2 regions of the Paenibacillus sp. PastF-3 genome follow, and region 1 is predicted to be linked to the other one. Evidence: riboswitches for the same ligand, from Rfam matches in the RefSeq annotation. Region 1 holds a riboswitch; the other holds the start of a gene.

Region 1 (8,063 bases):
CCTAACCCCCTCATGCTCTTACCCGATATCCAATCCCCCGGACAGTTTCTATAATTTCCGGATTGCCCGGATCAAGTTCTAACTTTTCGCGCAAATATCGTATATGTACCATCAAAGTTTTATCCCCTTCGAGATAGGCTTCTCCCCAGACGGCTTCATAAATCTGCTCCTTCGTCATAATCTGGCCGAGATGACGCAGCAAATAAGAAAAAATCTGAAATTGCTTACCCGTAAGCATGACTTCTTCCTGAGTCTGAGCATTTATTACTCGGTTATCTCCTTCATATACGATTAGGTGCTTAAGCGTGAGCGAATCCTGAACCGATGCCCCATTCCGCCTGAGCAGCACTTCAATTCTGGCTGCTAATTCATCCGGATGAAAAGGCTTCGTCAAATAATCATCCGCGAATTCAAGCCCCTGCAGTTTATCATCAATGGAAGTCCGTGCGGAGAGCATCAAGATCGGAAGCTTAGGGTACGCCCGCTTCAATCGTTGTCCGACAGTAAAGCCATCCAGGCCCGGAAGCATTACATCCAGAATGGCCAATTGACAAGGCGAAGCTTCCTCCGTCGCTCCCTCCCCGCTCCGCAGCCAACGCACACTATAACCACGCTCACTTAAATCCGCAGACACGACGCTGCCGATTTCATGATCATCTTCAATATATAACAGAGTGACGGTCATGTATTTTAAGTCCTCCCCTGAGAAATTACGTAAAAAGTTGAAGTCATTATAACATGTTTTAACAGGACACTCAGGGACTTATCTTTTAAAAAAAGCCCTCCTAAACCCGTGGGGGATAGGAAGGCTCTCGGAAACGATTTTAAATTGGTTTAGGGAGTCCACACGCCGTGCTCTTTATTACTGCCAACATACTCAATACGCGTTGGAGTAAGTTCAAGAATCACATAATTAGGATCATCGGGTCCTGTAAACCATGGCTCCAGCTCTTTGTTCCATACCTTTGTGCGCAGCCCTTCATCCTTAGAAACGGCAGCGGTGGCTTCAATCTCCAGCACATCTTTGCTTCCGCCTGACTCATATCCAAGCAGCAAAAAGGCGTTCGGATTATTCGATAATTCCTCCACCTTATGAGTTTTGCGATTCGTAGCTAAATAAATCTTCAAACCCTCATGGAAAATAGCCATATAACGTACTTTCGGCTTATTTCCTTCTTCGATCGTACCAAAGGAACCGAACTTGTTGGCATCCAATGCTTTAATAATGAGTTGCTCCAGTTGTTTGTTATCCATTACGTAAATCTCTCCCTTCAAGCATGTAAACAAAAGTTTATATATCCAAGCTCACCGTTTGGATTTATCATAACAATGGTGCTTATTATAATGTACCCTTCAGGTTCACATTGAATCCGACCTTACTCCATAAACTACATTCAATATAAGGGGCTTACTTCGTGAAAAAACTGATTTGGATCGGCTGTCTTTCCTACTTTGTCATTGGACTTGCTCATGTCGTACTGGGATCTATTCTTCCCGTTCTGTTACAGCATTATGACCAAAATTATAGTGCCGGCGGGCAATTAATCTTTAGTCAATTCGCTGGTTTTCTGGCTGGTGTGCTTGTCTCTCCCCTACTCAATCGCCGTTTTGGCAAACGAGGAGGCATCATTATCGCCACCGCTCTTCTCCTGACTGCTGAAATTGCATATGCTTTTCTGCCACCTTGGGGATGGATGTATGTCATTGCTGTTGCGGCTGGCTTTGGTTTCGGTATGATCGAAGCCGTCATCGGCACCATCATTATCGGAGCTGTGACAGAAGGAACCGCGATCGCGATGAGCCGACTTGAAGTCCTTTTTGGGGTAGGGGCACTCCTAATGCCTCTTATCGCCAGTCCGCTCATTGCTACCGGAGCATGGAGATTGACATTTCTAATTGTCGCTTGCTTCTCATTACTTTCCCTCATTCTCTGGGGAAGAGGCCATTTCGGGAATCTGCAACGTATACTAGACGAGCGAGCACCTCGCAAAGTCTCAGCATCCCCGCATTCCTCGCAGTCCAGCACACAGCTTCCGTATAAAGGGAAACAATGGATTCTGCTGGGTATCTTCATTCTTTTCTTCTTTCTCTATGTAGGTACGGAGATGAGTCTGGTCAACTTTATGCCCGCCATCTTTATCGCCAAGCTAGGAATGACAGAATCTGCGGCGGCGCTGACAGTCACTTTCTTTTGGCTAGCTATGTCTACGGGAAGATTGTTTGCTGGAGTGATTGCAGAGAAAATTTCTTACCGTGTATACATTTTATGTAGCTGTTTACTGACCTTGTTACTGTTGGCTCTTTTTCCGTTCACAGAAAATCGATTAGCTGCATTCATCGTAATTATGCTACTTGGGCTATTTATGTCCGGTATTTTCTCCATAGCTTTAGTCTTCTCCAGCAAGATGCTGCCAGGAGCCGAAGAATCAACACCCAGCATAATGATCGCTGCTGGAGGTGTCGGTGGAGCTCTGCTGCCCCTATTTATGGGCTGGTCTATGGACCATTTAAAAGTAGTACAAACTGCTGGGGTACTTGCCGGCTTTGCCGCCTTCCTGTTTTTGCTGAGCATTGCCGCATGGAGATTCCAATCCAGGCAAGCAGTACAAAGAAAGAGTTCCAGTATTTAGAATGTTAGAATGGTATCAACCTAATCTTTTTAGGGTAATGTCATCTATAAGCATATTCTGAGCACAAGGATGGACGATGAATGGATAAGCTTTCAACTGAACCTTTATTACATACTGCGCTTATGCAGTTTATTTTTCCTTTTTCAATAAAAAAGGGTGATTCTAAGAAGCTCATCCAACAATTGCAGGATGATGGCTTCACACGTTTTTTTCTGGATAATAAAGAGCTAGAAAATGCCTATTACGGAGAAGGCCACTGTGTTTCCCATGAACGGCTGGAGCGTACCTATTTACCGTTTGCTGCACATATTCTTTTTCCACGCAAGAAGGATGTGGACTCTTTCCGCCGCTTTTCCAGAGTCAATAATCTGGACTGTATCCTAGAGATTCCTCAGCAGTCTATATTTTTTAAAATTCTCTCGACGGATATATTCATATGTCCTTTTCAGCTTGGATTTGTGACGATACGTGTCCAGCTTGAGGGGGATTCGATTCCCTTTAGTATTGCACTGGAATTCGCGGACCGCTTCCGGACGCTTGAGAATACCTTCGTACAGGATGATTACACCTATATCCATTGCGGGGAACAGACCTATGAGATGGTTGAGGATTTTGTCTTCCGAAATCTGGTAGATGGCTTGGAACCTTTTCTGGATCACTCGGATATCAATGGGGCTTATTTCGAAACCCTTCCCTTTTTCGTAGATGAAAGAATGCAGGTGCAAGCCTTTTATGGCTTTCAGAATGAAGGAGATTCTGATGAGATTAGTGTAAATATCCGCTATCGCGCCTCTCAGCTTGATGGAATTGATCTGAACGGCAAGCCCTATGCCAGTGCCAGCGACCCAGCGTATATTGCGAATTATTGTCATGAGCATTCTTATAATCGATGGGGCCCAGACACGTATTATATGATGAATGAGCAGACCTTTTGCTGCCTTACCCGAGCTGAACCAAAGATCGCCATTAGCCTGGCCGACCAGATGTACGGGCAATACTATTACGGATTTCTACTCAATATTTTCCACAAAATCGTTCTGCTAAAGCTGGCAAATATGCATTCCCGACTACGCATAAACCACGATTATGATGAGATCGATAATTTAATCTACTCGATTAATAAATTCTCGGCAAAGTTTTATTTCTTAGAGCTAATCTCACAGTCGCAAGGACGGGAGATTTTTCTTCAGCTGCGTAAAGTATACGGGAACGACGCTCTATTCGAGGAAGTAAAAGAAACCTTGACTGACCTGTTTCAGTATCAAGATAAATTCCAGTCGAAGCGCCGGGATAATCTGCTGATGATCCTCACTGTATTTACGGTGGTAAGTGGGATTTATGGCATGAATCAAGTCATTGACGATCTGGATGGAAAGATTCAGTGGAGTAAAATGGTTAGCTATTCCCCCTTTGAGTTTCTTGCTCTCTTCGTGATAATGAGCGGGATAATGATCAGTGTTGTCCTTACACTAGGTGCTCTGGTTACTGAGCTTAAGCGGCGTCATCGCAAGAAACATAAAGATCTGGATGAATGAAAACGGACTAAGAGATTTGAAAAATTTAGGATCATGCTACTAGACATTCCGAGAACAGCCGTCTATAATACAGCGTATGCAAGAAATATAAGCTATAAAGTATAGGTGCAAAACCTAAACTTTCTTATATTTCAAGTGGAAATACCCGTTAACTTCATAGAACCAGGGGTGCTGGAATTGGCCGGCTGAGATTGTATCCCACAAGATACTGACCCTTATACCTGATCTGGATAATGCCAGCGTAGGAATTGCCAATTGGTTTTGGTCCCTGTGACCTTTACTAACCTTGCGCCAAGCCAGCGTCCCGATCACTCGGGCGCTTTTTTTGTGTAGATCACAAAAGATGTAGAAGAAATGTACATACTACACTTTATGGTTCATGTTGGATGACGGGATCTGGCAACCTTAAAGGAGAGAAGAAGACATGCATGTCAAAAAAGCACTCATGCTTAGCCTCATCTGTATGCTCATTCTTGCGATTGCCGGATGCGGCAGCAACAACGGGAATACAGCCGGAAACAAAGGGACTGCTGCGGAATCGAATGCAGCGACCGGATCAAATGCTCCAAAAGAGCTTACCAAAGTTAAGGTTGCACTGGACTGGACACCGAATACGAATCATACCGGTCTTTACGTAGCCAAGGATCTTGGTTATTACGCGGAAGAAGGTCTGGATGTAGAAATCGTTCAACCTGGCGCAGCAGGCTCCGATACCATGGTTACTTCTGGGGAAGCTGCTTTTGGGATCAGCGCTCAGGAAGGATTGACTCTAGCTCGTCTACAAGGCGTTCCCCTTGTCTCGATTGCAGCCATTATTCAACATAATACGTCGGGATTCGCCGCTCCAGTGGATCGCAATATTAAATCGCCAAAAGATTTTGAGGGTAAAACTTACGGAGGCTGGGGCTCTCCCGCCGAGGAAGCAGCCATGAAGGCGATCATGGACCCTGTTGGTGGCGATGTGAAAAAGGTGAAGCTAATCAGTATTGGTGAAGCTGACTATTTTACCGCAGTCAAACGTGACATTGATTTCGCTTGGATCTTCTACGCTTGGACCGGTATTGAAGCCGAACTGCGTGGAGAGCCTCTGGATATGCTGTACTTGAAGGATTATGCGCCTCAGCTCGATTATTACACCCCTGTGCTGACCACGAGCGAGAAGCAGATTTCTGAGAATCCAGATTTGGTGAAGGCTTTCCTGAATGCCACATCGAAGGGTTATCAATATGCGATTGATCATCCAGAAGAGGCTGCCGCTACATTATCCAAAGCTGTGCCTGACCTTGATGCCGAGCTTGTCCTAGCCAGCCAAAAATGGCTTAGCCCGAAATATAAAGACGACGCCCCCCGCTGGGGAGAGCAAAAAACCGAGGTCTGGCAGAATTACGGCGACTGGATGTATGATTTGAAGCTGCTGGACAAACCGCTGGATGCAGCTAGTGCATTCACGAATGATTTTTTACCGGCGGAGTAGACCGGACTTCCCAAGTTCGTTCAAGATTCGATGTCGAATCCGCTTCCTGTATCACTTCGTTATCAAAGTTGGCTTTTTGAACTTACCACTTCAATGAGAGTTCAAAAAGTCGGCTTTCAGAACCAAGAAGGTTGAACGTTACTTGAGGAAGGAGGAACGGAGCGTAGTGATGTGCTACGTGAGTACCGGACTTCCCAAGTTCGTTCAAGATTCGACGCCGAATCCGCTTCCTGAATTACTTCGTTATCAAAGTTGGCTTTTTGAACTTACCACTTCAATGAGAGTTCAAAAAGTCGGCTTTCAGAACCAAGAAGGTTGAACGTTACTTGAGGAAGGAGGAACGGAGCGTAGTGATGTGCTACGTGAGTACCGCACTTCCCAAGTTCGTTCAAGATTCGATGTCGAATCCGCTTCCTGTATCACTTCGTTATCAAAGTTGGCTTTTTGAACTTACCTATACAAATTGAGAGGATTGATTATTGTGGCTAACACATTGCTCAGCATTCAAGTAATTCCTAAGACTCCAAACAATGAGGATTCCATCCCATACGTCGATAAAGCAATTGAAGTTATTCAAAAATCCGGCGTTAAACATCAGGTGAACCCGCTGGAAACCACGATGGAAGGTGAACTTAGCGAGCTGCTTGAGGTTGTTCGTCAAATGCAGGAGGCGCTGATCGAAGCTGGTAGTCCAAGCGTGATCTCACAGATCAAAATTGCTCATAACCCTAACGGAATCAGCATGGATAAATTGACGGAGAAATATCGGCCGTGAGATCGACCTGGAAGCTAATATGGCCGCCCCTTGTGGCGGTCGTCTTCTTTTTAACCGTATGGCAGTTATCTGTTTCTCTATTCCATATCGAATCCTGGATTCTGCCAAGTCCTGCTGATATTGCCCGCGAATCCACCAGTAATGCTTCTGGTCTTTGGGCTCATACGATGGCTACGCTTCGACTCACATTAATCGGTTTTCCTATTGGTACAGGTGTAGGCTTGATCGTCGCTCTACTTTTGCATCTTTTGCCTTGGGCTAGACGCGCTTTTTATCCACTGATTATTCTGAGTCAAAATGTTCCCTCTATCGCACTCGGACCACTGCTTATCATCTGGTTTGGCTTTGGTCTTTTGCCCAAAATCGTACTGATTACACTGGTATGCTTCTTCCCGGTAGCTGTCGCTGCAATGGGCGGCTTGTCTCAAAGTGATCAGGTCATGATGAATTATATGAAAATGGCGGGCGCAAGCAAGTGGCAAATCTTCACCAAGCTGGAGCTTCCGTCTTCTATACCGGCACTATTTTCCGGTGTGAAAATATCCGCCACTTATGCGGTTATGGGAGCCGTGGTCGCTGAATGGATTGGCGCAGATAAAGGGATTGGCTATTATATGCTCCTCCAGAAATCCGCTTATCGTACGGATCGGATGTTTGTCGCTATTGTTATTATTGTGCTCCTTAGTCTTGTACTTTTTGCTATTATCGCGTTGCTCGAAAAATGGTTAGTTCGCTGGAAACCACGCCGTAATTCATAGAAAGGAAGATGCCTGTATGTCTCAAGCGACGCAAATAGGGCAAAGAACAACTGAAATCATAAGCTCTCCTGAAGCTCATACTGCACCACCTGCTCTTGAAGTAAGCGGCATCTCCAAGTCTTTCACCCATCGCCGCCGCGAGACGAACGTGCTGAACAACGTCTCTCTTAAGGTAGAGCAGCAAGAGTTCGTTTCGATCGTCGGTCCTTCCGGCTGCGGAAAAAGCACCTTATTCCATATGATCGGCGGACTAGTGAAGCCTGATGCAGGAACGATCCTCATGAACGGCAAGGTCGTTACAGGTCAACGTGGTGAAATCAGTTATATGCCGCAGCACCCCGCGCTTTTCCCTTGGCGTACGATTGAGGATAATGTGCTGCTCGCCGGGGAAATCAAAGGTGCTCTGCAGGATGGAGCTCGTGAAGAAGCGCGCCAGTGGCTCGACAAGGTTGGCTTGAGCGGGTTTGAACAGGCTTACCCGCATATGCTGTCTGGGGGGATGCAGCAGCGTGCGGCTTTTCTCAGAGCATTGCTAGCTCCGCAGGAGTTGATGCTGCTCGATGAGCCTTTCAGCGCATTGGATGCCCTAACTCGCAGTGAAATGCAGCGCTGGCTGCTCGAACTGTGGGAGGAGAATCGCCGCTCTGTGCTGTTCATCACCCACAACATCGAAGAAGCGTTGCTGCTCTCGAATCGTATTTATGTATTCTCGGGCCGCCCCGGCTCCATCCTACATACTGTTGACGTGCCATTTCCACGGCCACGCCGCGATGAGATTACGGATTCCCCGGAATTCCTTAAACTCAAACGCCAGCTGTCACAGTGGATGCGCGAAGAACAGGCTAAGAGCGGGAAGTAGCTTTTTGAATAGAGGTCACTCCACTCACTTTA
Region 2 (8,063 bases), 170 kb from region 1:
TCTTTCCAAGACGTGCTTCAGCTTCATTTGCTACAAGCGAGTGAGGATGCAGATGCTGAGGCTACAGAAGAGCAGCTTCAAGAGGATGCGGCGCGCCTGCGGCTCGAGGTAGAACTAAACGAGCATTTAATCAGCCTCATTGGTCAGCTCGGCCAGCGCTCACAGTGGCCGAAGCCCCCAGTACCCGCAGGACTCCAGGCAGAGCTACGCACCTATCAGCATGAGGGATATGCTTGGCTGACTTTCCTGCGTCAATTTGGTTTGGGGGCTTGTCTAGCCGATGATATGGGGCTTGGTAAAACCGTCCAACTCATCGCATATTTACTTCATATCAAAGAAAATACCGATCCTAGCTCATCCCGCCGCCAGACCGACCCACCGGGTTGGCCTGCTCTGATCATCTGCCCTACCTCCGTGTTGGGCAACTGGCAGAAGGAATTGCAGCGCTTCGCGCCTTCTTTGAATGTGATGCTGCACTACGGAAGCCGCCGTTTGGACGCAGGCTTCTTCTATGGCGCTGCTTCGCAAGCTGACGTGGTACTCACCTCTTATGCGACTGCAGCGCTTGATCAGGAGTTGCTGAAGGAATTCACTTGGGCGGCAATTTGCCTGGACGAAGCACAGAATATCAAGAATGCTCAAACGAAGCAGTCGGTAGCTGTACGTAGCTTCCCGGCTTTACACCGGATTGCGCTGACAGGAACACCTATAGAGAACAGATTATCTGAGCTGTGGTCCATTTATGATTTTATAACCCCAGGTTATCTGGGTAGTGCCAAAGCCTTTAACGATCGATTCAGTAATGCCATTGAGAAGGAACGTGACGAGAAACGTACAGCGGACCTACAAAATCTCGTGAAGCCGTTCATGCTACGCCGTAAGAAGAAGGATCCTAACATCCAACTCGATCTTCCAGATAAAAATGAGATGAAGACCTACGTTCATCTCACAGCTGAACAAGCTGCGCTCTATGACCAGACCGTAAACGGACTGCTCGAACGTATGCAGAAGTTGGAAGGTATTGAGCGTAAGGGCGCCATTCTTGGGGCTTTGACCGGACTTAAGCAGCTATGTGATCACCCGATGCTTCTGACCAAGGAGGCCCTCCCTGAAACCGATTCGGACAATAAACTGGATACCAGTCCACTCATTAACCGTTCCTCTAAACTTGAAAGACTGCTGGATATGGTGAAGGAACTTCGTGCAGAGGATGAGCGCTGTCTCATTTTTACGCAATATGTCGGGATGGGAAAAATGCTTCAGGCTGTTCTACAGCAGGAGCTGGGAGAGCCCGTCCTTTATTTGAACGGCAGTACCTCCAAACAGGCGCGTGACCGAATGATTGAGCGATTCCAGACGCCTATACCTTCTGTGGACGAAGGATCCAGTCGTCCAGATGCACCACCGACTGATCAGCCGAATGTGTTCATCCTTTCACTTAAAGCTGGAGGTGTCGGTCTGAATCTAACCGCAGCCAACCACGTATTCCACTTCGATCGCTGGTGGAATCCGGCCGTTGAGAACCAGGCGACGGACCGCGCCTATCGGATGGGCCAGACGCGCGATGTACAGGTGCATAAATTCATCGCCCTCGGGACGCTCGAAGAAAAAATTGATGAGATGCTGGAGAGTAAGCAGCAGCTAAGCGATAATGTCATCTCCAGCTCCGAAGGCTGGATTACCGAGCTGTCTACTGAGGCTTTGACAGACCTATTTACATTGCGGCGAGGCTTAACAGACTAATCCTGCCGCTTTCAGATACTCAAGAAGATGCTGGATAGTGTAGCGAAAGATTTGTTTAATCCAATAAAAAGGCAGAAACTCTTTATATCCGAGTTTCTGCTTTTTTTGTTACTGAACGATGGCATAAGATCAGAATCATTCTCTAACCACCAACGAATCTGTGCATGTCATCCTTTACGGCTTAACGAACATCGGTAATGTCCGCGTAAGGCCATTCGATTCCGGCCAGGAATGCCAACCAGAATACGCCGACCGCATATGCGGTGAATAGGACGTCGCGGTACGTAAAGCCAATAACATAATAATAAGTTCTCTTGGCCTGCCCGGAAAACCGCTTCGCCTCCATAGCCACCGCGATTCTATGGGCGCGTCGTATGCTTTGGGCAAGCAAAGGGATCGCGTATCGTTGCAACAGCTGGTAGAAGTTAAATATCCTCCCTCGTTTGCGTATTCCCCTGACTTTCAATGCGTGGTGCAAGGTCTGGAATTCTTCTGCGAGAATAGGCACCAGCCGCATCGCGGCCAAGAAGCTGTAAGCATACTTAGCCGGTAATCTCCCCTGCTGCATTAAGGAGTAGAAGAGGTTTACCGGCCTCGTCGTCAGACCGAACAGAAGCCCGACCGACGCCATGCTCAGTGCCCTGAACCCCAGATGCAGCCCTCTGTAGAAGCTTTCTTCCGTAATGTTCACTAATCCCCATCGGACCCACTCTGTCTCTCCCTTGCCGAAGAACATCATCCCCGTAGATGTAGACACGAACATCAGCAAGAAAGGGGAGGTGTATAACAGCAATCTGCGCAATGGGTGCCCGGACCACGGAAGCAGCAGCATCGAGCCGATGGCTACGTTCACCATGACGTTAAAGTCGTGGATGAGAATAATTGCCGCGAACCAGAGAGAGAACAGAACGATCTTAAGCGTAGGATTGACGCGGTGTAGCCAGGTTTCCCGGTGGGGAAAGGTCAATAACATCAGTAAGTCTCCCGTCTTCGATTCTCCATGACGCTGTGCAGAAATTTTCTACGATCCGCGCATCATGCGTGACCATAATAATCGAGGCTCCCGCCGAAAGCAGCCGCTCAAGCTTCTCGAGCAAAGAGAACGTATTCCGTGCGTCCAGCCCAAAGGTCGGCTCGTCTAGCAGCAATATGTGTTGCCCTTTTACGATCGCCGTCGCGACGCTTAATCGTCTCTTCTGCCCCATCGACAGCTGATACGGATGCCGCGAGGCAACGTCCTCTAAATAAAGTTCTTCCATTAGCTTATACGCCTTCGCACGCCGAATTTCGCAATGAACGCCATCCAGCAACAACGAATACTCGATCTCTTCCCGTACCGAATGTGTTACAAATTGAAATTCGGGGTTTTGAAAAACGAATGCGATATGCTCGGCCGCTTGCGCAACATGCTCCGCTTCCCGGCCTGCTATCTTGCATATCCCTTCGGTCTTAATCAGTCGCATGATCGAGAGCAGCAAGGAGCTCTTACCCGCTCCGTTATGGCCGATGATCCCGATCCATTGACCAGGGGTGACGATTGCCCTCCCTACTTCGATGACCGCCCTGTTCCCTCGTTTCCCGCGAAACCTGTCCATTTCCAGATAGACATCTTCCCGATCGTTTGCGTTTGAATAACGAGTAATGCAGTCTGACCTCCGGGATTTATTCTCGATATAGTCCTCCCAGACGCCCGGATACCAAATTCCGTATTCTTGTAGCTCTCTCCTTTTAGCTGAAAAGATTTCCGTCGGCGATCCGTCAGCGATAACTACTCCTTCACGGGATAACACGACGATCCGATCGAAAAAGTCGATTACGCCTTCGATCTTATGTTCAATGACGATCAAGGTAATGCCTTCGGACAGGCTTCTGATCGCAGACCATACCAGCTCCGTACCCTCGCTATCCAACAGCGCTGTCGGTTCGTCCAGGAAAATCACTTCTGGCTCCATAGCCAGAACGGAAGCTATGGCTAATCGCTGTTTCATCCCTTGCGATAACGATTGGATTGCGATATGGATATCAGGAATTTTCAAGCCGACTTGAGCGAGATAAAGGCGGATCAGACCTGCCATTTCTTCGCGGGGGACGCGCATGTTCTCGAGAACGAAAGCCATCTCCTCGTCCACATATGGCATACAGAACTGCGTATCCGGATCTTGGAATACGTATCCCCATCGCTCGGGAACAAATGTCTCTTCAGCGATCATCGGAACTTCGATCGAACCGGGAATCAAACCGCTCAACACCTGCAGCAGCGTCGACTTCCCGCATCCGCTCGGGCCGAGCAGCAGCGTCTTCTCCCCCTGGTGGAAAGAAAGGGAAATGCCCTTGAACAACAAGGAGTCCTCTCCGGCAAACTTAAGCTTTAGGTTCTTAACTCTCGCAGCTATGGAGACTCCAGGCGTCATAGTCGTGTCAATGCGTCATAGTCCGCCTTGGACGCCGGTCTCAACACTTTGGTTACGCCTGTGAGCTCAAGCGCTTTGGACAGTCCGAAGGCGAAGATACCGGCGATGACGATACTTCCGAGTCCCCTCAGTCCGATCAGCAGCGTATAGTTCCAAGCGGACAACGATTCAATGTAACCGTAGCCGAAATCCAGCACCAACGAACCCGCCGCCGCCGCGAGCGCGGCCAGCGACGTGACCCAGACGTTCGCGTTGCGATAGAGGAAAATCGCGAAGACTAACTCCGCGCCCAATCCCTGCAACGCGCCGTAATACAAGGTCGAAAGCCCCCATTCACTGCCCAATAGCGCACTAACGGAAGCCGCCGCAATCTCAGCCAGAAGCGCCACTCCCGGCTTGCGGATGATGAGAAACGCGAACGTCCCGGCAATGAACCACATGCCGTATATCGTTTGCTCCGCATGGGTACCCAGCGGTTTGACCACGTCGTACATCGGTCCCCAGATTTTATAGATAATTCCGAATACGACCGCGATCACGATGGTTACCAGAATATCAGTCAGCTTCAATCCCCGTGACCTCGTCCCTTTGTCTTGTTGTCCTTGCCTTTGTCCTTGCTTAGCTTGTTCCATGCTTCAACAACTTCCCTTCTAGGTTCTTGGATTCGTTGCTCGCATGATGTGAGTAATTTTAAAAAGCCTACCCATTCATGGGTAGGCTTGCGCATGGCATCAAAAAAAAGGATGCTCGACAATAACGTCTCTACGCTGGCATTACCCAGATCAGATTGACGGTCAGCGGCATAAGGCCGCTATCTCAGCCTGACTTCATCAAGCACCCGTTTATTGCGATTCAACTTCCTATAACTTATATCATAAGTAAACTTTTTACAATATGATTTTCGTTCCTTGGGTATCCCTATCGCGGTATCTAAGTGTAGAACGCTCACCATTGCTCGGACATCTTAAAAGTGACGGCGAGATCATCATCACCTGAGAGTGAGTTAACTACCAAAGTAACCGGCTCATCCTGAAGCTCGTAAGAGAGCCGCTCGTTAAGCAAGTTAACGGCCAAATTCGCATACGCACCAGAGATCCCTGATCCTGTACCTTGCATAATCACCTTTCCACCCGTGACCGTAGTGCAGGTGTAATTGACAAGCAGTGCTGTGTCCGTAACAGGAATATCCGTAGTTGGTGTAGGGAAATTTTCAAATGTCCCATCCAGAGTTCCACCTGCAACGACCATATAACGCACAGGTCTCTTGGATAGAATATCTAAAGCAGCCGGTCTAATTTCAGCCGCAAGACCTTGTGGAATAGTAAAGGCAGGACTCCTCATAAAGCTGATCGCTGCGAAGTCAGTCGATGTAACCGATACGTTATCACGTATTTCCGAGGTTATACGGCTTACTTGAAACACATCCAGATTAACAGCCGTCCAGACACCGTTCACATCCACAAGAAAAACCTGAATCTTTAATTGCTCCTGTGAATACACAAAATTAAATTGAAATAAATCCTCTACAATAGGGTAGGTCTTACTTAACGTTTCCCGATATTGCAGCTCAAATAATTCTTCAATAAAGACTGTCTGATGACTTGCACTATTGGCTAAACCCGTTAAATAACAAGCCGCTCCAGCTGATCCATTGTTAACTACTTCGATCACAACTTGATCTATTGGACGGGTACCGTCGACAGGTAAATTAATGATTGTGCTTGTAGAGAGGACAGGCAATGTCTTCACACCTCCTATTCATATCAAATTATATCTATATGCTATGCAATCAATTTTTAGAATTCTTGGATGATATTAAAATAGAGAAGTGCTAAACAGATATAAAATACAGATTTGCCACCAAATAAAGGATGTGGTAAACTCGACTTAACTTTTTATGAACGGAGGGTTACGTGTGATAGATTTTATCCGAGTTAGAACTTTGCGCGGCTAATTGAATAGCGCTAAAGCTCTGCCCATGTGCAGAGGACTCAGGATAGGTCTACCCATTTAACTCCATAGAAGCCAACAAACTAATACGCCTTCGGTGTCCTTATAAGGACGGTAGCGTTTATGTGAGAATTATAAGGATAAAGTATATCGTGAAACTTATACTTTCTTATAATTTAAACCAACTGCTGCTCGTAAGGGATTAAGTTATCATTTCCCTACGCCCCAGCCGTTGTTTAATTTGATATATCTATGGAAGACCCTAATGTTGTAACGGAGATTTCCCCTTACACATTTGTCTGACGTCCTCTAACGAACCATAAGCACAGGCAGATGACCTGTGTTTTTTTGCGTTTACTATTTACTACTGGAGGATGAATAAATATATGGAACAACTACGAGAAAAAGCTATTATAGTCGGTGTCCAGCTACAAAACGAAACAAACTTCGCTTATTCAATGGAAGAACTCACTAATCTGGCAGCTGCCTGTGACCTAGAAGTTGTAGGAGAGCTTAGTCAGAAGGCAAGTCGGATCAACCCTTCCCACTATATCGGCACAGGCAAAATCCAAGAATTATCTGCTCTCTTAGAAGCGCATGATGCTCCTATTGTTATTTTTAATGATGAGCTGTCTCCTTCACAGATTCGCAATTTGGAGTCCTCTCTAGGCCGTCAGGTCATTGACCGGACGATTCTGATCCTGAATATTTTCGCAGAACGAGCGAAGACCAAAGAAGCTCAGCTGCAAGTGGAAGTAGCTAAGCTGCAATATATGCTCCCCCGATTAACAGGTCTCCGAGAATCTCTCGGCAGACAAGGTGGTGGTGCTGGGCTGAAGAACAGAGGCGCTGGTGAAACAAAGCTGGAGCTGGATCGCAGAAGAATTGAAGAACGGATTTCAGCATTACAGGTTGAGCTTCAACAGCAAGTAGCAAGGCGCCAAATTCAGCGGAAGCAGCGGCATAAGAATGAGGTTCCTGTCGTCTGTCTCGTCGGCTATACGAATACCGGCAAGTCCAGCTTAATGAATGTAATCGTGGAGACGTATCATCCAGGCTCTAATAAGCAAGTGTTCGCCAAGGATATGTTATTCGCTACGCTGGAGACATCCGTTCGGAGCATTGAGCTACCGGATCACAAAACCTTTTTATTAACAGATACCGTTGGATTCGTCAGCCAGCTTCCCCATCATCTGGTCAAAGCCTTCCGCTCCACGCTCGAAGAGGTGACCGAAGCTGACTTATTGATTCATGTAGTCGATATTTCCGATCCCCAGCATCAGCAGCATATGGCTGTCACCGATGAGACTTTGAGAGCGCTCGGTGCGGACCAAATTCCAACGGTTTATGCCTACAACAAAGCTGACCTAACGGACCTACCTTACCCTCACCTTGAGGGTGACAATGTCTATCTTTCCGCCAAACAAAATAGCGGGATAGCTGAACTTACAGATCTGATTCGCAGCCATGTTTTTACGGATTATGTACAGTGTCAAATTCTGATTCCATTTGATCGCGGCAATGTGGTCTCCTATTTTAACGAGCATGCCCATGTCCAATCGACTAGCTATGAAGAAACAGGCACAAGGCTTGAACTGGAATGCAGAAAATCTGATTTCGAGAAATTCCGCAGTGACTTTGTTCAGCTTTAGGCTATAAGACGCAGCAAAGGGGTTGTCCCATAAGTCATAAATGACTCAGGGACAGCCCCTTCTTCTACTTATTGGTGGAAGCGAACCCGGTTAACTATCCGAAATATTTCACTTATTGTGCAAGCAATTTATCCAACAAGCGAATGATCATCGCAACCGACTCCGCACGGGATGCAGTATCATTCGGTTTGAACAATTCGTTGCCTTTACCAGTTACTATGCCAGCAGTTGCAAAAGCATTAATTTGTTCAGAAGCCCAGTTCGTAGCTACATCCAAAAATAGATTGGATGCGTTAGGAACATAGTT

What was found. Region 1 has a riboswitch for thiamine pyrophosphate ahead of M2444_RS13115 (ABC transporter substrate-binding protein). Riboswitches for the same ligand answer to the same signal wherever they lie in the genome.
Region 2: another riboswitch for thiamine pyrophosphate. It lies ahead of M2444_RS12415 (ECF transporter S component); the one in region 1 lies ahead of M2444_RS13115 (ABC transporter substrate-binding protein).

What each region holds. Positions count from the first base shown of each region.
Region 1 is NZ_JARXWM010000005.1:314,734-322,796, reverse strand. Features, by position in the region: gene M2444_RS13140 (HAMP domain-containing sensor histidine kinase) at 1-14, opposite strand, end outside; gene M2444_RS13135 (response regulator transcription factor) at 11-685, opposite strand; gene M2444_RS13130 (pyridoxamine 5'-phosphate oxidase family protein) at 835-1,254, opposite strand; gene M2444_RS13125 (MFS transporter) at 1,416-2,630, shown strand; gene M2444_RS13120 (hypothetical protein) at 2,711-4,165, shown strand; TPP riboswitch at 4,320-4,430, shown strand; gene M2444_RS13115 (ABC transporter substrate-binding protein) at 4,590-5,639, shown strand; gene M2444_RS13110 (hypothetical protein) at 5,806-5,958, shown strand; gene M2444_RS13105 (thiamine-binding protein) at 6,121-6,414, shown strand; gene M2444_RS13100 (ABC transporter permease) at 6,411-7,172, shown strand; gene M2444_RS13095 (ABC transporter ATP-binding protein) at 7,189-8,031, shown strand.
Region 2 is NZ_JARXWM010000005.1:146,173-154,235, reverse strand. Features, by position in the region: gene M2444_RS12430 (DEAD/DEAH box helicase) at 1-1,743, shown strand, start outside; gene M2444_RS12425 (energy-coupling factor transporter transmembrane component T family protein) at 1,925-2,716, opposite strand; gene M2444_RS12420 (ABC transporter ATP-binding protein) at 2,658-4,154, opposite strand; gene M2444_RS12415 (ECF transporter S component) at 4,151-4,786, opposite strand; TPP riboswitch at 4,895-5,006, opposite strand; gene M2444_RS12410 (hypothetical protein) at 5,100-5,894, opposite strand; gene hflX (GTPase HflX) at 6,491-7,756, shown strand; gene M2444_RS12400 (S-layer homology domain-containing protein) at 7,869-8,063, opposite strand, start outside.